One region of the Macrococcus brunensis genome, then DNA from elsewhere that is predicted to be linked to it. Evidence: a T-box and tRNA genes for the amino acid it is inferred to sense, from the RefSeq annotation. Region 1 holds a T-box; the other holds one or more tRNA genes.
What was found. A T-box is a leader RNA that pairs with one kind of tRNA and senses whether it is charged. The one in region 1 lies ahead of serS (serine--tRNA ligase), so its partner is inferred to be a tRNA-Ser.

Region 1 (11,638 bases):
ACATAATCCATTCTAACACATACTTTAAGTTGAGGACTATACCGAGCAGAACGACGCCTTCCGGCGCCACGAACCAGCTGATGATGCTGACGATGAAGTAAAGGTATAGTGCCATCTTAGGCATATTCCAGAAATAGAGCGGTCTAAAGTTAGGGGTCGCAATTTTGAAACTGCGTAAAATCGGTAATGTAATGACGAGTGTCAGCAGAATCAATAAGAACAGATTAAAAACAATCAGTCCCGGCACCTGTATTTGCATTGCGTCCAGCGCAGTATTGAAAAGTGCTACATTCTCTTTCGTTACGTTGCCTGCTTCAATCTCACTTTTCACTAATGTGAAGTACGTGTTTTTTAAGTCGCTGAACCACGTTTTAGTTGTCGGTGCCAGGTCAGCAAGCTGCAGGAAAATAACTGAAATGAGTGTATACATACTGAGCAGCGTTGTCATGATGAAGAGCATCGCTTCTCTGGAAGCCCGCTGTGTCAGTAAGTAACCCAGAACATAGCTCATGACAAGGATGGCAAGGACGATCTGAAAAGCAACGATGGATGTGAAGATCATCGAAATGAGTGTGACGATGCCCGCCATGACATAAAATGAAGGTTTGCTCTTCATATAGAGATAGACACCCGGAATCAGTGAAAAAGGTGCTAGTAAGATAATAACGCCAGGCGCTGTATGTATCAGTAAAGTCATCAGCAGAAGAATCAGCGTGATGATGCCTGTCTTCAGAAAATCAATTTTCAAATTTAAAAACTCTCTTTCTCACATAAATTTCATTCCTTACTATTTTACAACTATTGGCGCGATTGCTCAATGTATCCACACAACGACAAAAAAGCCATGCATCTGCATGGCTTAAACCTATTTCTATTCTTCGATTGCGAATTCTAAACCAACTTCGAACGCTACATCTTTACTTACCATTACGCCGCCTGTTTCAAGCGCCTGGTTCCAAGTAATGCCATAATCTTCACGGTTGATTTTACCTGTTACGATGATACCTGTAACTTGTCCACCAGACATCGGGTTTTTAGAAACACCATTATGTTCAATATCGAATGTTTCTTCGCGCGTTTCACCTTTGATTGTTAAATCACCTGTTACTTTAGAGTCAGTGATTGATTTAGAAACGAAAGTGATTTCCGGGTATTGTTCAGCGTCGAAGAAATCAGCTGATTTTAAGTGACCATCACGATCAGCATTGCGAGTATCGATAGAGTCTACTTTTACAGAACCTTTGAACTGTAATGAAGAAACATCGCTCACATCTCCTGATAATTCTCCGTCGAATTCTTTGAACTCACCTTTAACTTTAGAAACCATTAAATGTTTGATTGAAAAAGCAACTGAGCTGTGTACTGGATCTAATTTGAAGTTTGTCATTTGAATAACCTCTTTCGTTTTTTATTTATTTGATATATTTAATATATCAGATATATTTTTTATATTCAAGTAAAAAGGCGGATTTTCTTTTACTTTTTTATATACCCATTTAAAAATGTATTAATACACCAAAAATCCCTCTACTCGTTGTAGAGGGATTGATGTTATTTGATGACTGTCTGACCACCCATGTAAGGAACAAGGGCTTCCGGCACTGTAATCGTACCATCTTCATTCTGATAGTTTTCGACAACAGCAGCAAATGTACGGCCGACTGCCAGTCCTGAACCATTCAGTGTATGAACGTATTCTGTTTTACCATCTTTTTCACGTTTGAAGCGGATGTTAGAACGACGTGCCTGGAAGTCAGTCATGTTAGAGCATGAGCTGATCTCTTTATAGGCATCATAACTTGGCAACCAGACTTCAATATCATAAGTCTTCGCAGCGCCAAAACCGATATCTCCAGAACATAAAGCGATGGTACGATAAGGAATATTCAGTAACTGAAGGACTTTTTCACCGTTCGCTGTCATTTCTTCCAGCGCTGCATAAGAGTTATCAGGTAACTCAAAACGGACCATCTCTACTTTGTTGAACTGGTGCATACGGATTAATCCACGTGTATCACGGCCAGCAGAACCTGCTTCAGAACGGAAACATGCTGTCAGAGCAGTAAATTTCACCGGAAACTGATTAACGTCCATGATTTCATTGCGATAGTAGTTTGTCAGAGGGACTTCAGATGTCGGAATCGCATAAAGACCTTCTTTTTCAATCTTGAATAAGTCTTCTTCAAACTTCGGCAGCTGTCCTGTACCATACATAGAATCTGCATTGACAAGTTGTGGAGTTACCATCTCCTGGTAACCGTGTTCTTTTGTGTGCAGGTCAAGCATGAAGTTATAAAGCGCACGCTCTAAACGCGCTCCGTCACGTGTCAGGAAGGCAAAACGTGCGCCAGAAACTTTTGCAGCACGGTCGAAATCTGCCATTTTTAAATCTTCCACGATATCCCAGTGTGCTTTCGCTTCAAAGTCAAACTCACGTGGTGTTCCCCATTTGCGGACTTCAACGTTCTCGTCTTCATCTTTACCAAACGGTGTTTCGTTACTTACTAAGTTCGGGATGCTTGACAGCTCAAGCTTGATGTCTGCATTCAGCTGATTGAGTTCCACATCAATTTTCTTGATATCGTCACCTACGACGCGCATTGCTTCAATAGCATCGTCTGCATTTTCTTTGTTACGTTTTTTAAGGGCAATTTCTTCACTTGCTTTGTTACGTTTTGCTTTCAGTTCTTCAGTCTGTTGTGTCAGTTCACGGGCTTTCTTATCAAGTTCAACGATTTTCTCAACAAGGGAAGTATCAATACCACGCATTTCAAGTTTCTTTTTCACGAAATCAGGTTCAGTTCTAAACATTTTGATATCTAACATTGTATTGCCTCCTTTTTATTTTTGGGGACAAAAAAATACCACATCCCTTGAAAGGGACGTGGTATTACGCGTTGCCACCCTAATTAACAGCCGAAGCTGTTCACTCCATTAACATAACGGTTAGACCGATTGTCTGCTTAATCGGATAGATTTCGTTTCTGTTCTTTGTCAGTTCACACCCACCACTGACTCTCTTTGAAAGAAGAAGAAAGTACTTATTCCGAGACAATTTATTATTAAGTTGTCTATATATTATCAGACAAACTTTAAGAATGCAAACTATTCTGTTAAAATGATGATATTAAATTTAAGGGAGCCTTATATGCAAACAATTGACAGCATTACTATTCCAAAACGCGAAGATCAGTCTCATAAAGGCGATTACGGCCGTATCCTGTTGATCGGCGGCAATCAGAACATGGGCGGTTCTATCATGCTGTCGTCACGCGCATGCGTCTATAGCGGAGGCGGTCTGACAACTGTCTGTACGCACCAGTCCAATCATACGGCACTTCATTCCCGCTGTCCGGAAGCAATGGTCAGCGATTTAAGTGACATTAAGCGACTGACTAAACTCGTGACCGAGGCAGATTGTATTCTCGTCGGTCCGGGACTTGGCCTTGATATTAAAGGTAATAACACACTGACTTTTATCCTGCAGCATATTCAGCCGCATCAGACGATCATTATCGACGGGGATGCGATCACTATCTTCAGTAAATTGCGTCTATCACTGCCGGACTGCGAAGTGATATTTACACCGCACCAGATGGAGTGGGAAAGACTGAGCGGCATTCAGATCGATGACCAGACGCCTGAGAAAAACCGTCAGGTGGCCGATGAACTGGGCGCGCACGTCATCCTAAAAAAACATCATACCGAACTTTATCTGAAGACAGGGGACTATAAAATTGATAAAGGTAATCCTGCAATGGCGACAGGCGGCATGGGTGACACACTCGCCGGTATGATAGCAGGTTTTATCGGTCAGTTCGATACAGAAGAAGCGATTAAATACGCGGTCTACATCCACAGCAAGATTGGGGATCAGTTATCACAGACCATGTACGTCACACCTCCGTCCATGATTATCAATGAAATTCCGTTCATGATGAAAAAACTGGAATCAAAATAAGGATGATGCCTCGGCATCATCCTTATTTATTTCTCAGGAAATACTAGTTGTTTTCCTGATTGCGGATTGAGTCTAGTGTATCCACATCTTCACTGTCTTCAAAGATATCTGTTTCTTCTTCTTCAGTCTGCTCTTCTGTTTCTTCGACTAGATGTCCATTTTCTCGTTCAATTTCTGCATCCATTTTTTCCTGGGATAATTCTGTCAGGTTTTCTTCCTGTGGTGCCACGACTTCTTCTTCCTCTTTTTCTACTTTTGCAACAGTCGCAACAAACTGATCATCTGACAGACGGATCAGTTTCACGCCTTGTGTGCTACGTCCTGTACGGGAAATAGAATTCACATCTAAGCGGATGATGACCCCTTTATCTGTAACAATCATTAAATCTTCATCGCCTGTTACTGTCGCGAAATAGACAAGAGAACCATTTCGTTCTGTGAGTGTCGCCGTTTTAATACCCATACCGCCACGGTTAGAGACACGATAATCCGTTACCGTTGTCCGTTTACCATAACCTTTATCAGTTACAACGAGAATCTCTTCTTCACTATCCGGTCTGACGACATCGAGGCCTATCACTTCATCGCCTGCGCGAAGCGTAATCCCTTTAACCCCGGCAGCTGTTCGGCCAAGCGGGCGCAGTGATTCTTCTTCAAAGCGAACGAGTGAGGCATTTTTCGTACCGATGATCAGCTGGTTGCCGCCTTCAGATAAACGGACACCGACTAATTCATCGTCTTCACGGAAATTGATGGCGATCTTACCGTTTTTATTGATACGTGCAAAGTTCGACAGACTTGATCGTTTGACGAGACCTTTTTTTGTCGCAAAGATGATGAAGGCATCTTCACGGTTCAGATTCTTTACAGCAATCATCTGGCTGATACTTTCGTCTTTTTCAAGTTCCAGTGCATTGACGATTGGAATCCCTTTAGACTGTCTTGATAGCTCTGGAATCTCGTAACCTTTCAGCTTATAGACGCGTCCTTTATTCGTGAAGAAGAGGACGTTGTCATGCGTAGAAGTTGTGACGATCTGGCTGACAAAGTCATCCTCAATCGTATTCATTCCTTGTACGCCGCGGCCGCCGCGGTTCTGCGCACGATAAGTAGATGCAGACAGACGCTTGATATAGTTATTATGGCTAAGTGTGATCACGACATGGTCTTCCGGAATCAAGTCTTCATCTTCCAGCACATCGTAACCACCGACTGTAATCTCAGTACGACGGCCATCGCCGAATTTCTCTTTGATTTCAGTCAGTTCCTCGCGGATAATCTCTAAAATACGTTCTTCATCTGCAAGAATTTCTTTCAGTTCTGCAATGTATTTCATCAGTTCCTGGTATTCTGCTTCAATCTTGTCGCGTTCAAGTCCTGTCAATCTGCGAAGACGCATATCAAGAATAGCCTGTGCCTGACGTTCCGACAGGCTGAACTGTGACTGCAGCTCACTGATAGCGACGTGATCATTCTCTGAAGCACGGATCAGTTCAATAATACGGTCGATATTATCGAGCGCAATACGAAGACCTTCAAGAAGATGCGCACGGTCTTCTGCTTTTTTCAGGTTATAGACTGTACGACGACGAATAACGACTTTCTGATGTTCCAGATAATGATAAAGCATCTGTTTCAGATTCAAGACTTCAGGCTTCTGGTTGACGATAGCAAGCATATTCATACCAAACGTCGTCTGCAGAGGCGTCAGTTTGTACAGATTGTTCAAAATGACATTTGCATTCGCATCACGACGGACATCGATCACGATTCTGACGCCTTCTTTCAAACTCGTCTCGTCACGTAAGTCAGTAATGCCGTCGATTTTCTTATCACGTGCAAGCTCCGCAATCTTCTCGACGAGCTTCGCCTTATTGACCTGATACGGAATCTCTGTCACGACGATTGTCTCTTTGCCGTTACTACGTGTTTCAATCAATGTCTTCGCACGCATAATAACTGAGCCACGTCCTGTTTCATATGCACGACGAATACCACTACGTCCTAAAATAAGACCGGCAGTCGGAAAATCCGGGCCGTGGATGTAATCCATCAGTTCCGGAATGGTAATATCCGGATTATGACTGAGGGCAAGAACGCCATCGATGACTTCCGTCATATTATGCGGCGGAATATTTGTCGCCATACCGACCGCAATCCCTGACGTACCATTGACCAGCAGGTTAGGGAATCGGGCAGGTAAGACAACGGGTTCACGTTCATTACCGTCATAGTTATCTGTAAAATCAATCGTATCTTTGTTGATATCACGCATCATTTCCATCGCAAGCTTCGTCATACGTGCTTCTGTATAACGCATGGCAGCAGCACCGTCGCCGTCCATAGAACCGAAGTTCCCTTGTCCGTCGACTAATGGATAACGATAGCTGAAGTCCTGCGCCATACGGACCATCGCTTCGTAAATAGAAGAGTCACCGTGCGGGTGATATTTACCCATGACGTCCCCGACGATACGTGCTGACTTCTTGTAAGGTTTGTCTGATGTCATGCCCTGGTCATTCATGCCGTACAGAATACGACGATGCACGGGTTTCATGCCATCACGAACATCAGGTAATGCACGTGCCACGATAACGCTCATCGCGTAATCAAGGAATGATTCGCGCATTTCCCTACTGATATTTCTTTCCTGTACTCTTTCGTTGTTTTCAGCCATTTCGGCGCCTCCTATACGTCTAATGTCGCGTATTGAGCATTTTCCTCAATAAACTGGCGGCGATACTCCACTACATCACCCATCAGCATTTCAAATGTCTGATCCGCTTCAATAGCATCTGTTAAAGTCACCTGTAACATGCTTCTGTTCTCTGGATTCATTGTTGTCTCCCATAACTGGTCGGCATTCATCTCACCTAAACCTTTGTAGCGGGCAAGCTGTAATTTAGGTGTCGCCGGCAGCTCACTGCGGAGTCTGTCGAGTTCACGGTCATTGTAGACATAATATGTCTTTTTCCCTTGTTCTACTTTGTAGAGCGGTGGCTGTGCGATATAAATATAGCCTGCATCAATCAACGGCCGCATGAACCGGTAGAAGAAAGTCAACAGCAGCGTTCTGATATGTGCGCCATCCACATCGGCATCAGTCATGATGACGATTTTGTGATAACGGGCTTTCGCGATATCAAACTCTCCGCCGATGCCTGTCCCCATTGCTGTGATCATAGAACGGACCTCATTATTGCCCAGTATTTTATCGAGACGTGCTTTTTCTACGTTCAGAATTTTACCTCGAAGCGGCAGAATGGCCTGCGTCTTAGAATTACGACCTGATTTCGCTGAACCGCCGGCAGAGTCTCCCTCTACGATGAAGAGTTCGCTTTCTTCCGGTGATTTACTTGAGCAGTCAGCCAGTTTACCTGGCAGACTTGCGACATCAAGCGCCGTTTTACGACGCGTCACTTCACGGGCTTTCTTAGCTGCAAGACGCGCACGGGAAGCCATGATACCTTTGTCTACAATAATGCGGGCTACTTGAGGGTTTTCGTATAAGAAACGTTCAAAATGTTCCGCAAACAGTGAATCCGTAAGCTGACGCACTTCAGAGTTACCGAGTTTCGTCTTGGTCTGACCTTCGAACTGCGGATCCTCATGCTTGATAGAGACAACGGCCACTAAGCCTTCACGCACATCTTCACCTGTCAGTTTTTCATCGCTGTCTTTAATCAGTTTGTTTTTTGAGCCGTAGTTGTTGATGATACGTGTTAAAGCACGTCTGAAGCCTTCTTCATGTGTACCACCTTCATAAGTATGAATATTGTTGGCGTAAGACAGAAGGTTCGTCGCGTAACCTGTGTTGTACTGTAGGGCGATTTCGACTTCTACCACGTCACGTGATGCATGAATATAAATCGGTTCAGGATATAAAACTTCTTTATTTTCATTCAGCATTTCAACATATGAGCGAATACCGCCTTCATAGAAGTATTCATCGCTTCTGCCTTCTTCGTTGCGTTCATCATTGATTTCTATTTTAATGCCTTTATTCAAAAAGGCGAGTTCACGAATACGCTGCTGCAATGTTTCGTAATCATATTCTGTTGTTTCCGTAAAGATTTCAGGATCTGCCTTAAAACGGATGACTGTCCCTGTTTTATCTGTCTCATCGACGACTTTCAGGTCAAATGCAGGTATCCCTTTATGATAGGCCTGGTGATGTACTTTACCGTCCTGATGAACGTATACTTCAAGCGTGCTTGATAATGCGTTAACGACTGATGAACCTACACCGTGCAGCCCGCCTGAAACTTTGTAACCGCCGCCGCCAAACTTACCGCCGGCATGAAGGACTGTTAAGATGACTTCCACTGCAGGGCGGCCCATTTTTTTATGCATATCGACTGGAATACCACGTCCATTATCCTGGACACGAACCCAGTTGTCTTTTTCTATCGTCACTACGATGTGATCTGCGTAGCCGGCGAGCGCTTCATCGATACTGTTATCGACAATCTCCCAGACAAGATGGTGTAATCCTCTTGCTGAAGTCGAACCAATATACATCCCCGGTCTTTTACGTACCGCTTCCAGTCCTTCAAGGACCTGTATCTGATCTGCGCCGTACTGATCTAAATTCTGTTCCACACACGTCACCTACTCTTTATTAGTTATACTGCCTTGGTCGACAAAGAATAGCTTTGCCTCCTGTATTGTTTCATGTTCAATACCGTCCACTGAAGTCGTCGTCACAAATGTCTGTACTTTATGCTGTATCGTCGACAGCAGGTGTGTTTGTCTGCTGTCATCCAGTTCACTGAGTACGTCATCCAATAATAAAATCGGATATTCTCCGACTTCTTCGTTAATTAATTCAATTTCTGCAAGCTTCATGGATAGAGCCGTTGTCCGTTGCTGGCCCTGAGAGCCGTATGTCTGAACATCAATATCATTGATGGTGAAGGACAGGTCATCACGATGGGGGCCGTACAGACTCGTCATGCGGTCGATTTCCCGGTCCATCACAGCTGAAAGTTGGTTATACGTTTCCTCTACCATATCCTCTGTTATCTTCAGACTCGCATCATAATGAATCTTGAGATTTTCTTTATCTTTCGTAATACCGCGATGAATTTCATTCGCTTTTTCTTCCAGCTGAGCAATGAACTGCTGTCTTCTTAGCGTCAGCTTAGCCGCATACTCCGCAAACTGCTGATTAAGCACTTCCAGCATTGTCCGGTCGCCGCCTGCTGACTTCAGCTGCTTAAGATAATGGTTCTTCTGTTTAAGAATCCGCTGATAATTGGAGAGATCGTTTAAATAGACAGCAGAGATCTGGCCAATTTCGATATCGATGAAGCGTCGTCTGACCTGTGGACTGCCTTTTACAAGACTGAGGTCCTCCGGCGCGAATAAGACGACATTCATATGACCGACGTACTGAGTCAGCTTGCTTTGTTCAAGATGATTGGCTTTCGCTTTCTTTCCTTTCGCAGAAATCTGAAGAGAAAGCGGCATGGTTCCGTAACGATATTCAAGCTCGCCTTCAATGAGAGCAAAGTCCGCCTGCCACTGAATCAGCTCTTTATCCTGCGTCGCACGATGACTTTTAGCCAGAGCGAGACAATAGATAGCTTCCAGCAGATTAGTCTTACCTTGCGCATTTGAGCCAATCAGGACATTCACTTCGTCATGGAAATCGAGCGACACCTTGTCATAATTACGAAAATGGGTCAGGTCGAGGTGTTTTAATTTCATCCTTCAGCAGAATAAGAAATCTTAAACTTGCCCTCACCTTCAATATCCACGATGTCGTTCTGTGCAAGTTTCTTTCCTCGTCTTGTTTCAAGCGTGCCGTTCAGGTAGACCGTGTTTTCCTGTAAAAACCATTTTGCCTGTCCGCCTGTCCCGATTATGCCCTCTGATTTCAGCAGCTGACCGAGCGTTACTATACTGTCAAATTCGACTTGTTTCACCATGTCACGGTTCCTCCTATCCATTTAAGTCATCATATAATTATACCTTTTTTTTGCTAAAATTGCATGTCTTAAAGACAAAAAAGAAGCGATGGATATTCCATCGCTTCGAGTTATTTTTGTACAGGTCGTTTAACGAGCAGCATACAGATCGTAATGAGAAGAAATGCTGTTCCAGCCAGGAATGGAATCGTGATGAAACCACCCCAGTTGATGTACTGCGTACTGCATGGCACTCCGCCGACACAAGGTTTAACGGATGCAAAGCCTGGCACTTTCTGTTCCATGTAGTGATAGACCGAGAAGCAAAGACCTATGATTGAAAACATCATGATTAAATACTTCATGTGGTAATCTTCACGTAATGCTGCAAAGCCCAGCACCAGCACGAGTGGATACATCAGTATCCGCTGATACCAGCACATCTCACACGGCACAAAATGTCTGATTTCAGAGAAGAACAGACTGCCGAGCATCGCGACAATGGACACAATCCATGCTGCAAAGAAGAACAGGTTGTTCCTCTGCATTATTTTTTCGCCTCATCAATCGCTTTTTTCATCGTTTCCAGTTCAAGTGGGTTGCTGACCATTTTACCGTTGACGAAAATCGTAGGGGTCTGTACAACACCATGCTTTTTATAGAGGTCGATATCATGCTTCACCGCTGCATCTTCTTTAGACTGCGCAACTTTAGCAGTATCTTTAATCCCCGCTTTGTCCGCCTGTTCTTTAATAACAGCATCTGTTAACCAGCTTTCACCTTCTGTATGAGAAGTCGGCTGTGCCTCAAATAAACCATTATGGAAATCCCAGAATTGATCCGGATGGTTCTTCCAGACATATTCAGCAGCACGTGCGCCTTTCAGAGAATCAGCGCCGTGGAAAGGTGTATTGACGAAATACATCTTCGCATCGCCTTTATCAATATAATCTTTAATGATTTCTGGCTGAATTTCTGTATCAAAGAATCGGCAGGCCGGGCATAAGTAATCACCGAACTCAACAATTGTTACAGGGGCTTTCTCGTCACCCATCATCGGTTGACCTTTGACATCTATATCAACCGCTTTCGCAGATGAATCAGTTGTATCTGAATCGTTACCCTGATTGAAAATAATCATCGCTGCAATCGCGCCGATGGCAATAACTGCTAAAATCATTGCAAATATCATATTTCCTTTATTCTTCATGACATACTCCTCAAAATTGATGTAAGTTACAGTATAAATTTTATACTAAAGAGCATGCTTTAGAAAGTGCGTAATCGTTAAGATTTTGTGACAAAGTTATTTCATGGTCAGCGCCTGTCTGAAGTTGTTAACCAGCCCTTTTCCATAGCTGAATACACTGCCTTTATAAATACGGGCGGCCAGCAATAGGGACAGGACGATAGTAATGATAGAGATGATAATCCCTGCAATAATCTCAAAGTCGCCTGTCTGGCTGGATAACGTCCTCAGCAGCATGACGATAGGGGTAAAGAACGGGATATAGCTTGTCACTTTGACGAGCATATTGTCAGGTGTCGTCAGATTGAAGATTGCGATATAGAATGCCGCCAGATTGATAAATGTCACCGGCATCACCGCCTGCGCAATATCTTCGACGCGATTGGTCAATGCGCCGATGATCGCAGAGACACTGACATTCATCAGAAGGCCGAGCAGCAGGAAGATAACCGCATAGATAATAACGCGGACTGTCCCCGGGCCGAAGCTCAGGTCAAATGATTGAAGTACGTCTTT
Region 2 (11,638 bases), 490 kb from region 1:
ACCGTAAAAGCCGCGATCTCCTTCTGCCTGTTCAATAAATGCTGCTGCTGCCTGCTTCGGAAATCCACCGAGTGCCGGTGTCGGATGCAGCGCCTGGCTGATGTTCAGCACGTTCCCCTTTTCTATTTTTGCCGTAATCGGCGTATAGAGATGATAGACGAACTGGTTTGTCATAATCTTCGGTGAATCAGGGACGTTCATACAAGTTGTAAAAGGCTCAATATCTGCTGTGATGCTTTTGACGACAATATCATGCTCCACTAGATTTTTAGCATCCCTCAATAATTTCTGAGCGGCATGGTTAAAGCCTCTGGCCATCGTACCGGCAATCGCATTGGTTGACAGCTGGTCCGCCTTGACTTTAACCAGCTGCTCCGGTGTACGTGATACAAAGATGCTATTCTGCCCTTCCATCAGTAGAAAATAACTGTATTCATCGTTCTTCAGACCACGCTCGATCAGCCACGCGCTGTCAACCGACTCGTTCATGACCACTTTCTTCTGTCTCGATAAGACGACTTTGTCAAATTGATCAGCTTTCATCGCTTCAACTGCGGTCGCAACGTTACGAAGAAACTGCTCTTCATTCTGATTGCTGACAGACTGAATGACAGGCGCTTTGACCTCGCTAACTGAACGCCAGTTTAAGATTTCTTCTTCTGTCATATCCGTATAACTGTATGTCAGCTGGTTATTCTGGCAGAATATCTGAATCTTCGGCCAGATGAAATGGCTATGACCAAACTCGTCAAATAACGGACTGTTCCCCGCATCAAACTGAAACCCACCAAACAGGCGGATGTGATGCGGTTCTTTTGTCTGCTCAAGCAGTATCTGAAACTGCTCTGTGATCCGTTCAGGACTGCGGCTCTTCTCTTTAATCATATAAGCATGTCCGAGACCGATCAGCCATTCACTTTTATCTTTATTCATATAGAAATAACGCTCACCCTTATAGCGGGCAGCGGCCTTGAACAGCTCAGCGGGTGATTCATACGCGCCTGTCTGTTCTGTGATTTGTATATTTCCTTTCGACATACGTTCAGCTTCCTTCAAATTCTTTTTAGTCTTATCTATTTTACCATTTTTAAGTCTTCTGCGTAGGATTCTCGCTCCTGCATTGACTAAGATTTCAATAAAGCATAAAATTTAAGCAGATATGAAGGAATAGGAGCTTAAAAATGTCAGAACATCTTGCTACACAAACTGGTTTCAAAAAATATTATCATCTGATGCGTCCACATACCCTTACCGCTTCATTTGTTCCGGTACTGGTCGGAACAGCGGCAGCTAAAGTATTTGGCGATATCCGTCTCGACTTGCTCATCGTCATGCTGATTGCCTGTCTGCTGATTCAGGCGGCAACCAATATGTTCAATGAATACTTCGACTATAAACGCGGACTGGACGATCATACTTCTGTCGGTATCGGCGGCGCCATCGTTCGTAACGGGATGTCACCAAAATCCGTTTATAATCTGGCGGTCGCTTTCTATATTATCGCAGCCATTCTTGGTCTTTATATTTGCTGGCAGTCATCATGGCTTATCTTACTCGTCGGCATTATCTGTATGGCAGTCGGCTACTTCTACACAGGCGGACCTGTTCCTATCTCATGGACACCATTCGGCGAAATTTTTGCTGGTTTCTTCATGGGCTTTGTCATCATCATGATTACTTTTTATATTCACACGGGTCATTTAAGTGTCTATCCTGCTGTACTCAGCATCCCCGTGTCAATCAATATCGGTATGATCAATATGGCTAACAACATACGTGACCGTGTTAAAGACAAGATCAGCGGCCGTAAGACATTTGTCATTCTTGTCGGAAAAAATATCGCCATTATCACAATGGCCATTCTTTACGCACTCAGCTTCATCATTATTCTTTATGTGACTTTCACAAAAGATTATGGCTCACTCTTCCTGCTCATCGTTTTCCTGAGCGCGAATCTGCCAATCAAAGCGGTCAGACGCTTCTTTAAAGGTGACAAGCCAATCGAACTGATGCCTGTCATGAAAGTAACCGGACAGTTCAACACTGTATTTGGCTTTCTGCTTGCTATCGGCATCTATCTATCAGCTATTACAGGTATATAAAAAAGACCGAATCCACGGATTCGGCCTTTTTGATTAGCTGAAACGATAAAATTCAGTCATGCGGTCCGCCACAGCCTGTGCATCTTCAGCTGTCACTTCTCCTGTAAGTCCGGACTGTGTCAAATCAATTTCATATGATTTCGCATCGTAGTCCAGGATAACAGATGTGCCACGTGCAGTGATTGTTTTAGGTGCTACTTCTGCCACTTCATCTTCTTCATGATTTTCACGGTAGTCAACACCAAACTGACCTGCTTTCAGTTCTGCATATTGTACGAGTTTATCAATATTCATTTTATATTCCTTCATGATTCAGCCTCCTAAAAGTTATGACTTCTTCATTTTAATGAATTCAGTTAACTTAGGCAAATCCCTTTTAAGAATGCCACGAACGTTGTAGTTTTTCGTCCCCATATTTTTACGGGCCACTTTAAGAAATAATGAGCCATATATTTCGTCGTTATTTCCATTTTCATCTACTCGCTCAAAATCAACTTGCGCTATTTTGCTGAATTTAATCTCGTCAAAATGAATGATTTTTGAGCGCTCTTTACTATGAATCAGCATCAGGCGATCTGACAACACAAGAATCAAGCCTTTCTGATTCAGATTCAGCTGACTTGCCGAAGCATACTGAACGAGTTCATGATTCTTAATTTCAGAACAATACACTTTTAAAAGCTTAATAAAGAACCGACGTTCACTCTTTTTAATTTTTTTGAATGTTTTGGAGAACTTCTTATAAGTCAAAGGATACTCAAGCTGTTCCAGCGCCTGACGTATCGTCATTTTCTTTTTTTTCATATCATACACCAATCTTATTCAAGAATTATGTTTATTATAGCTATAAATCCTAAAAATTTCTATGTCAAAATAAAAAAGCCTTTAGAGATAAAGGCTTTGATTAACGGAGGGCAAGGGATTCGAACCCTCGAAACGCTTGTGACGTTTACACACTTTCCAGGCGTGCTCCTTCGGCCAGCTCGGACAACCCTCCATAATAAAAAAAAATCAGAAGCGATATTTCACCTCTGATATATGACCCCTACGGGATTCGAACCCGTGTTACCGCCGTGAAAGGGCGGTGTCTTAACCGCTTGACCAAGGGGCCTGGCTCCACAGGTAGGACTCGAACCTACGACCGATCGGTTAACAGCCGATAGCTCTACCACTGAGCTACTGTGGAACAATAATGGAGCGGGTGATCGGAATCGAACCGACGACATCAGCTTGGAAGGCTGAGGTTATACCATTTAACTACACCCGCATAAATAAAGGGCGACTGATGGGAATCGAACCCACGAATGTCGGAACCACAATCCGATGCGTTAACCACTTCGCCACAATCGCCAGAAATGGTGGCTCAGGACGGAATCGAACCGCCGACACATGGATTTTCAATCCATTGCTCTACCGACTGAGCTACTGAGCCATAATGGCGGTCCCGACGGGAATCGAACCCGCGATCTCCTGCGTGACAGGCAGGCATGTTAACCGCTACACCACGGGACCACTTAAAATTGCGGGAGGCGGATTTGAACCACCGACCTTCGGGTTATGAGCCCGACGAGCTACCAGACTGCTCCATCCCGCGTCAATAAAAAATGTTACTCAGCTAATATATCATTTATCTTATTTACTAGTCAATTATTAAAAAGTGTAAATAGTTAAACGTTACTGCTGCGCTGTTTTAAAAGGACTTTTTAAGTATATAAAGAAATTGTAAAGTCGTCAACAGTTAAATTTACATCCATAAAAAAATAGGGAATTCGGTCTGAACTCCCTATTCATGTCTCAATTTATTTTTCAATCTGATGGACAAGATGCGTGAGGATGTCACAGTACGGTGTTGGAATACCGAATTCCCGACCATACTCTGCCACACGGCCAGTCAGGAAATCGACTTCTGTCTTACGACCATTATGAATATCCTGATGCATAGAAGGATAATGAAGTCCGACGACATCAGGGCTGTACATCGCATGGAATTTATTCAAAGTCGCATCGAAATCAAGCTTAACACCCTTCTGTTCCCCGACTGTAATAATTTCTTTCATTAGCGGAATCAGCATATCATCGGAATGCACGTATGCACCGAACTCACCGATTTTTTTGTCAGTTACCGCACAGTAAGTATTAAAGCAGCAGTTAACGAGTGCTTTGTTCCAGATACTTGTAACGATGTCATCACTGATCTTGCCATTCAGTTTCGCTTCGTTAAAAATATCATTCAATTCTTTAACGAAATTATCTACTGTGCCATCAATACGACCGAATTCAATATTTCCTGTACCTTCAAGCGTTACTTCACCTGGACCATTGAAACCTGCAGACCACATCGTCACAGCAAGAAGAATTTTGTCATCCGCAATATATTTTCTGAGTAAGTCACCATGACCGAGACCATTCATCATGGACATGACATTAGTATCTTCCGTGATGACACCTTGATCCATCAGCTGTTTAATTTTTTCTTCAGCTGCCATTGCTTTAGTCAGAACAATCACTAAGTCTACTGGTACACTGTAATCCTTAAAGTTTCTGATTGAGACAGGGTAAGTTTCTGTTTCCCCCAGTGTATTCACTTTCAATCCGTGTTCTGTCACTGTATCTACATGCATCTGCCAATCATCTAAAAGGACAACATCCTGACCCGCCTGCGTTAAATATAAACCCACTCTGCTTCACATTGCACCTGCGCCTGCTACTGCTATTTTCATGTTATCAGTACCTTCTTTTTGTTATGTTCATTATATCACAATCTTTTATTTCACTTAATAATTTTAAGTATTAATTAAATAAATAGACACAAAAAAACCACCACGAATGTGATGGTTTAATAACGGAGATGGAGAGATTTGAACTCTCGCGCCGGTTACCCGACCTACACCCTTAGCAGGGGCGCCTCTTCAGCCACTTGAGTACATCTCCATGGCTCCACAGGTAGGACTCGAACCTACGACCGATCGGTTAACAGCCGATAGCTCTACCACTGAGCTACTGTGGATTAATTTTTAAGACAAATATTATTATAACAATTACAGTATTATTTACAAGGCTTTTAGTAAATTTTTTTATGGAAGATTTACACCTACTTATCCAGTAATGCATACATCGCTAGTACTTCGTAGATATTCATATTCGCTTTTTTATAGTCGATTTCGCTTTTTAGCTTGTCGTTTTTCAGTGATTTAGTACGTAGGCAGTATTCCAGTTTCAGTGTATGCAGGTACTGCGTGTTGATGATGTGATGACTGACTGGAAAGGTGATTTCGCTGTCATCATCAAAGATAATCCGTGTATCATTGAATTTTCCCTTGCCGTAAGATTTGATCAGCAGCAAGTTGAACCAGTACCCCTCTGCTACACGGTCACTATGGCTCGGGAAAAAATAAGTAGAAGTCTCCGGCTTGATGACAATCGGTGGTTTATGACAGATATCTGCGATGATGCGTGTCGTCTCTTTTCTAGCGACATAAGTCGTATTATAGAAATGGCAGGATTGTTCAATAATGGTCAGAGGTTTCTGGTCAATAATAATGGGGTTTTTCCCATATTCCTTAACCTCTGACTTCAGTTTATGGCCTTCAATAATGGGTTTGATGTACATTGTTGTTTCTCTAATGATATATCGAAAAGTCGCCATTTAATCCCCCACCCGTTTTTAATCAATTATACTCATTTTCATTATAAATTGGTTTAAAATATGGTTAATTTACAATTTTTACTTTATTTTCAAAATTGATATACTAAAAGATTTAATTTTCAGAATATTCTTGTTACAAGTTTATTTATCAGTTATAATGGGAACAATTATCCAAAAGGAGGCGTTCACTATGCAACAGTTAAATCAAAATGGTCTTGAGATGTTTATTGGTAATTTAAATAATCTATATATCGAACTTCTGATTGAGGATGCGATTCGCGAAAATCAGAAAAAAGAATATCAGCAGTTGATTGAGGAATCACTCATTAAACGCAACGAACAGGACTTCCTGTTATATACGACAGCGCTCAAAGAGCTGGAGGCTATGTAGATGTCTGTCTATTATGAATGAAAATAAGAGATTAACCACTATGTGATTAACCTCTTATTTTTTATGCCATTAAACTCAGGAACTCTTCTCGCTCTACCCGGCCGAAGTAATGAGCAAAATCAATATCTTCTATCGCTTCCGCCACAGCCTGTGTCTGATGTGGCACACCGATTAATCTATCTTCTATTTCCTTGATTTCCCCTACACCAAAGAAATCGCCGAATATTCTAGCTTCAGTGATCAATCCTTTTTTCACGTTTAATTTCAGGTCGACTAATCCACCCGGGAATTTCTGTTTTGATTCATAGTTGTAAGCTGGATTCTGTCCGTAGTTCCATTCAAACGTCTGATATTTCTCACGGCTCAACTCCTGTATCGCCTGCCAGTCATCTTCTGATAAGACATACTCTTCAACATTACCTTCAAAGATATGGTTTAAAAGCTTCTTCTTGAACTCTTCCATGGAAATCGGTTCATCCAGAAACTCACTGATATTCGCTACTCTTGAGCGGATGGAACGAATACCTTTTGTGATCAGCTTCTCTTCACTGACTGACAGACTTCTGACGACTTCATCAATATTGCTGTCTAGCATCAAGGTTCCGTGTGAGAACATACGGTCTTTGGCCTGGAACATCGCATTACCGGAGATTTTACGGCTGCCGACCTGCAGATCATTACGGCCGGACAGTTCTGCTTTCACGCCCATGTCATTGAGTGCTTCAACAATCGGCATCGTGAATTTTTTAAAGTTATGGAAGCTATCCGCATCAGCATGTGTCACAAAGCTGAAGTTCAGGTTACCGAGGTCATGGTAGACAGCGCCGCCCCCTGAAATACGTCTGACGATATGAATGTGATGTTCATCGACATATTTCTGGTTGACTTCAGCATACGTATTCTGGTTTTTGCCGATGATGATAGATGGTTCATTGACATAGAAAAGAAAATAAGAATCATCCGTCAGATTGTTCAGTATATACTCCTCCATCGCCAGGTTGATGCGTGGGTCTGTTATATTGTTGTTGCTGATAAATTTCATAAGATAGCCTCCTTTTTTCTGACAGTACCAAAATAAAGACAATTACGCAATGTAATTGTCTTTATTGATTTCTTCTGCTGCTTTTTTTGCCTGTGCGATGCAGTCAGGAAGTCCGACTGCTTCAAATGAGGCCCCGGTCAGTATGAGACCCGGGTACGTCTCTCTCATATACTGCTGAATCGCATGAATGCGGTCAATATGCCCCACTTCATAAAGCGGCATACTGTTCATCAAACGCGTCACAATGGTGAATTCCGGCTCACCGTTAATATCCATCATCTTGTCCAGATCATGGCGTGCCAGTTTCACGAGTCCTGCATCGTCATGATCTTTGACGACTGTATCACCCGGGCGGCCGACATACGCACGCAACAGAACCTTGCCTTCCGGTGTTGAGTGCGTCCATTTTTTACTTGTCCATGTACAGGCAGTGATCACGGTATCAGAATTACGTGCGATGACAAAACCTGTGCCGTTCTCTTCATTCTTCACCTGTGACTCATCAAAAGCCATGACGACAGTCGCCACACTGGTTGTCTCCATATGCTTGAAGTAGCGGAGCGGCGCATCTTCGAACCACTTGCTGAAAGCTGTATGCGGAACGGTGACAATCACTTTATCATAATATTCTTCCTGACCGTTTATAGTGATCAGATAGCCCTCTTCTGACTGCTGGATTGCCGTCACATCACTGTTATAACGGATTTTCGCGCCTTTGTCAGTCACTGTCTCTGCCAACCGGTCGATAAAACTCTGGAGGCCGTTTTTAAACTGACGGAACTGACCGACGGGTTTAGCGCCCGGTACTTTTTTAGGTGCATTCTTCTTCTGGTCACGCATCCCTTTAATGAGGCTGCCATGCGTTTCTTCCTGCTCCTTGAAGTTAGGAAACGTTGATTTCAGACTGAGTTTATCAATATCTGCACCGTAAATACCGGACAGTAACGGCTCGATCAGATTCTCAAGCGCTTCGTTACCTAGACGCTTTCTAAAGAAAGCACCGACAGAGATATCTGTCGTCATTTTGTCCGGTTTAATGAAGTAATCCAGACCTGCACGAGCCTTGCCAAGCGGCGACAGTAGGCTTGTCGCAAGAAATGGCCTGATCTCTGTCGGGATCCCCATGATAGAGCCGCCCGGCATCGGATGCAGCTGATTCTTTGCGTAAATATATGACTGACCTGTCTGGTTCGCCACGATGTCGTCACCGAGACCGATTGCAGTAGCGAGTTCCGTCATTATTGATTTGCGTGCGAGATAGGATTCAGGTCCCAGTTCAATCGTGTAGCCGTCTCGCTGATAAGTCTTGATCTTACCACCTGGGCGGTCAGACTGCTCTAAAATATCGATTTCTGCGTTTTCTAAATAGTACGCTGCTGAAAGTCCTGTAATACCTGCTCCAATGATTGCGACTTTCTTCATTGCTATCCACTTCTTTTCTTATGAATTTAATACTGATTTAATTTCGTCAACCATCGCACCGATGAAAAGTGGGTGTGTGCCCGGCATCTCCGGACGGTAGTAATTAACGCCTAATTCATCACAGATCACTTTACATTCAACGTCATTATCATAAAGAACTTCTAAATGTTCACAGACGAAGCCCACTGGTGTATAGATAAAGTTTTTATAGCCATGCTGGTCGTACAGAGCACGTGTTAAGTCCTGCACATCAGGACCAAGCCATGGGTCCGGCGTGTTACCTTCGGACTGCCAGCCACGTGCTACATGGATGATGTTAGAATGTTCTGCGATGAGTTTCGCTGTATCAGCCATCTGGTCCGGATACGGGTCTCCTGCTGCTTTGATTTTTTCCGGCAGGCTGTGCGCGCTGACGATCAGTACTGTATCCTGCCAGTCTGGTTCAGTAATGCGTTCAAGTGTCGTATTGACTTGGTCAGTCCAGTATCGAATAAATTTATCCTGGCGATAGAAATCCGTCACGTGTTTCAGTTTGATACCGTATTTGTCGGCTTCTTCAGCAGCCCGCTTGTTGTATGAACCGACTGAGAAGTTTGAATAATGAGGTGCTAAAACAATCGTTACCGCTTCAGTGATACCATCTTCAGCCATCTGTTTAACCGCATCTTCAATAAATGGTGCAATATGCTTCAGTCCGATATACAGTGTGTAATCATCACCCGTCTCTTTGTTCAGCGCATCACGCAGCTCTTCTGCCTGACGATCTGTCATTCCCGCAAGAGGTGAGATACCACCGATAGCCTGATAGCGGTCTTTTAAATCCTGTAATGCTTCCTCAGATGGTTTACGCCCATGTCTGATGTGCGTGTAATATGGTTCAATATCTTCTTCTTTGTACGGCGTACCATATGCCATAACCAGTAACCCTTTTTTCCCCATTGTCAAGCTCCTTTATTTTTTATATTGTGTTGAGTAATCGTGAACAAATTCAGAGACGCGGCGCAGTGTATCCGGCTGTACTTCCGGGAAGACACCGTGTCCTAAGTTAAAGATATAGCTGTGTGACTGTAAGCCTTGATCTAAAATACGTTTTAAATGAGATTCGATGACCGGCCATGGTGCTAAGAGGATGGCCGGATCTAAGTTACCTTGTAGGGTTTTAGTAATCCCTTTGGCACGTGCTTCTTCTATCTGAAGACGCCAGTCAAGACCTAGCACATCGACCGGCAGTGCGTTCCATTCTTCAATCAGGTGACTTGCACCGACACCAAACGTCGTGACCGGTACATTCTTTTCTTTGATACCCGCAAAAATACGACGCATATGCGGTGCAATAAATTCATGATAATCTGCTTTATTCAGTGCACCGACCCATGAATCAAAGACTTGAATCATCTTACAGCCCGCGTCAATCTGTGCATGCGTGTATGTGATACACATGTCACTCAGCTTCTCCATCAGCAGATGCCATGCTTCAGGCTGTTCATACATCATCGCTTTCGTCTTATTGTAATTTTTAGAAGGACCGCCTTCTATCATATAGCTAGCCAGCGTAAAAGGTGCACCCGTGAAACCAATCAATGGAACATTGAGCTGTTCAGTCGTCAGCAATTTGATCGTATCCAGAATATAAGGCACATCTTGTTCCGGCTGAATCTGACCTAAACGCTCAACATCTTGAATAGAGCGAATCGGATTACCGATCACAGGACCGATGCCTGACTTGATTTCGACATCTACCCCGATGGCGCCAAGAGGTGACATGATATCTTTATAAAGAATCGCCGCATCTGTGTTGTACTGATCTACAGGCAGCTTCGTCACGTATGCACAAAGCTCCGGATCATGTGTGATTTCAAACAGAGAATGCGTCTCTTTGATCTTTCTGTATTCCGGCTGACTTCTTCCAGCCTGGCGCATGAACCATACCGGTGTATGAGTTGTTTTTTCACCGTATGCCGCCTTTAAAATTGTATCGTTGAATGGCATTTAACCAGTCCTCCTGTGTCTTATGAATACTCACTATTTTACCATAATCAGACGTAGACCGTATTCAATTAAGATTTTGTCATAAATATGACATAATAAGCGTCAAAAGTGGTAAATAGAAAGAAAAAGATATAGAGGTGTATGATGATGAACGTTTATTTTACGCACGGCTCTGACTACTATATGGAGCGCTTAATAGAAAAATATCCGAACCGTAATATCATTAAATATGCGGGACCAGAGGATATCGTTCTGTACGAATCGACTGAAGACAAATCAGTCTTCAGTTCAGGCGAGTCTTATGAAGTGGTCGAACAGCAGGGAGAAGTGACCGGGACGGGTGTCCTTCTTCTTAAATACTTCCAGGTCAGCGAAGAAAAACAAAAAGTCGCTGAGATGACCTTAACTGGTCACAGCGACTTCAGTGAATATGACGGTTACGAGGCTTATCAGCTGCTGAGACCTCACAGAGGACAAACTTATATTGCGCTTTTTCAGTTCCGTACAGCTGACTTAGCTGAGGATTTCAAGAAAAGTTCAGTCTATCGTAATCACTATGATGAATCACTCAAGCAGTATCAGTCTGCTGACTTTATCTCGAATGTTCAGTTCACTAAACTGCTACGTCCCTACGATGCAGCAGAGAGAATAGAAGAAGAATAAAAAAACCGGCAGCAGCCGGTTTTTTGATTGTGGTATGGAAGCTGAGTTACCGGCGATATTTCACGTTTATCGCTGGTAACTCGACCGCAACGACCTAATCCTTCAGCAGCACCATGCGTTTTTTCAGCTTAGACATGACTTGCTGATTTGTCCACCACATGATTGCGAAGAAAAACAGCGCATAATAGAACGTGCCTGGATACAGCACAATATATATAACAGCAACAACAATGGTCACCACGAGCGAGAGCTGCCTTAAGAATTTCTGGAAACCCTCTACTACTTTACTTTCAGCGACCGGCCAGACTTGCGGCCATAATTGATAGGCCTGCTGTTTATAGAACTGCGATGATTGCAGGACAACGATATAAATCATAAAGACG

Region 2: it encodes a tRNA-Ser, which carries the amino acid that the T-box ahead of serS (serine--tRNA ligase) is inferred to sense. The anticodon was not compared.

The regions. Positions count from the first base shown of each region.
Region 1 covers NZ_CP092179.1:4,357-15,994, reverse strand. The annotation lists gene MGG13_RS00070 (DUF2232 domain-containing protein) at 1-748, opposite strand, end outside; gene MGG13_RS00065 (YceI family protein) at 872-1,387, opposite strand; gene serS (serine--tRNA ligase) at 1,552-2,826, opposite strand; T-box leader at 2,876-3,062, opposite strand; gene MGG13_RS00055 (NAD(P)H-hydrate dehydratase) at 3,149-3,961, shown strand; gene gyrA (DNA gyrase subunit A) at 4,005-6,638, opposite strand; gene gyrB (DNA topoisomerase (ATP-hydrolyzing) subunit B) at 6,650-8,563, opposite strand; gene recF (DNA replication/repair protein RecF) at 8,573-9,673, opposite strand; gene yaaA (S4 domain-containing protein YaaA) at 9,670-9,894, opposite strand; gene MGG13_RS00030 (disulfide oxidoreductase) at 10,005-10,421, opposite strand; gene MGG13_RS00025 (DsbA family protein) at 10,421-11,083, opposite strand; gene MGG13_RS00020 (ABC transporter permease) at 11,180-11,638, opposite strand, start outside.
Region 2 covers NZ_CP092179.1:1,631,328-1,642,965, forward strand. The annotation lists gene MGG13_RS08475 (isochorismate synthase) at 1-1,038, opposite strand, end outside; gene MGG13_RS08480 (1,4-dihydroxy-2-naphthoate polyprenyltransferase) at 1,182-2,102, shown strand; gene MGG13_RS08485 (hypothetical protein) at 2,136-2,411, opposite strand; gene MGG13_RS08490 (PH domain-containing protein) at 2,430-2,906, opposite strand; tRNA gene MGG13_RS08495 (tRNA-Ser) at 3,011-3,099, opposite strand; tRNA gene MGG13_RS08500 (tRNA-Glu) at 3,142-3,213, opposite strand; tRNA gene MGG13_RS08505 (tRNA-Asn) at 3,214-3,288, opposite strand; tRNA gene MGG13_RS08510 (tRNA-Gly) at 3,296-3,369, opposite strand; tRNA gene MGG13_RS08515 (tRNA-His) at 3,380-3,452, opposite strand; tRNA gene MGG13_RS08520 (tRNA-Phe) at 3,459-3,534, opposite strand; tRNA gene MGG13_RS08525 (tRNA-Asp) at 3,539-3,614, opposite strand; tRNA gene MGG13_RS08530 (tRNA-Met) at 3,623-3,696, opposite strand; gene MGG13_RS08535 (ketopantoate reductase family protein) at 3,902-4,780, opposite strand; tRNA gene MGG13_RS08540 (tRNA-Ser) at 4,946-5,033, opposite strand; tRNA gene MGG13_RS08545 (tRNA-Asn) at 5,035-5,109, opposite strand; gene MGG13_RS08550 (competence protein ComK) at 5,194-5,748, opposite strand; gene MGG13_RS08555 (IDEAL domain protein) at 5,939-6,139, shown strand; gene MGG13_RS08560 (lipoate--protein ligase) at 6,201-7,181, opposite strand; gene hemY (protoporphyrinogen oxidase) at 7,224-8,603, opposite strand; gene hemH (ferrochelatase) at 8,622-9,542, opposite strand; gene hemE (uroporphyrinogen decarboxylase) at 9,555-10,592, opposite strand; gene MGG13_RS08580 (hypothetical protein) at 10,737-11,255, shown strand; gene MGG13_RS08585 (ABC transporter permease) at 11,350-11,638, opposite strand, start outside.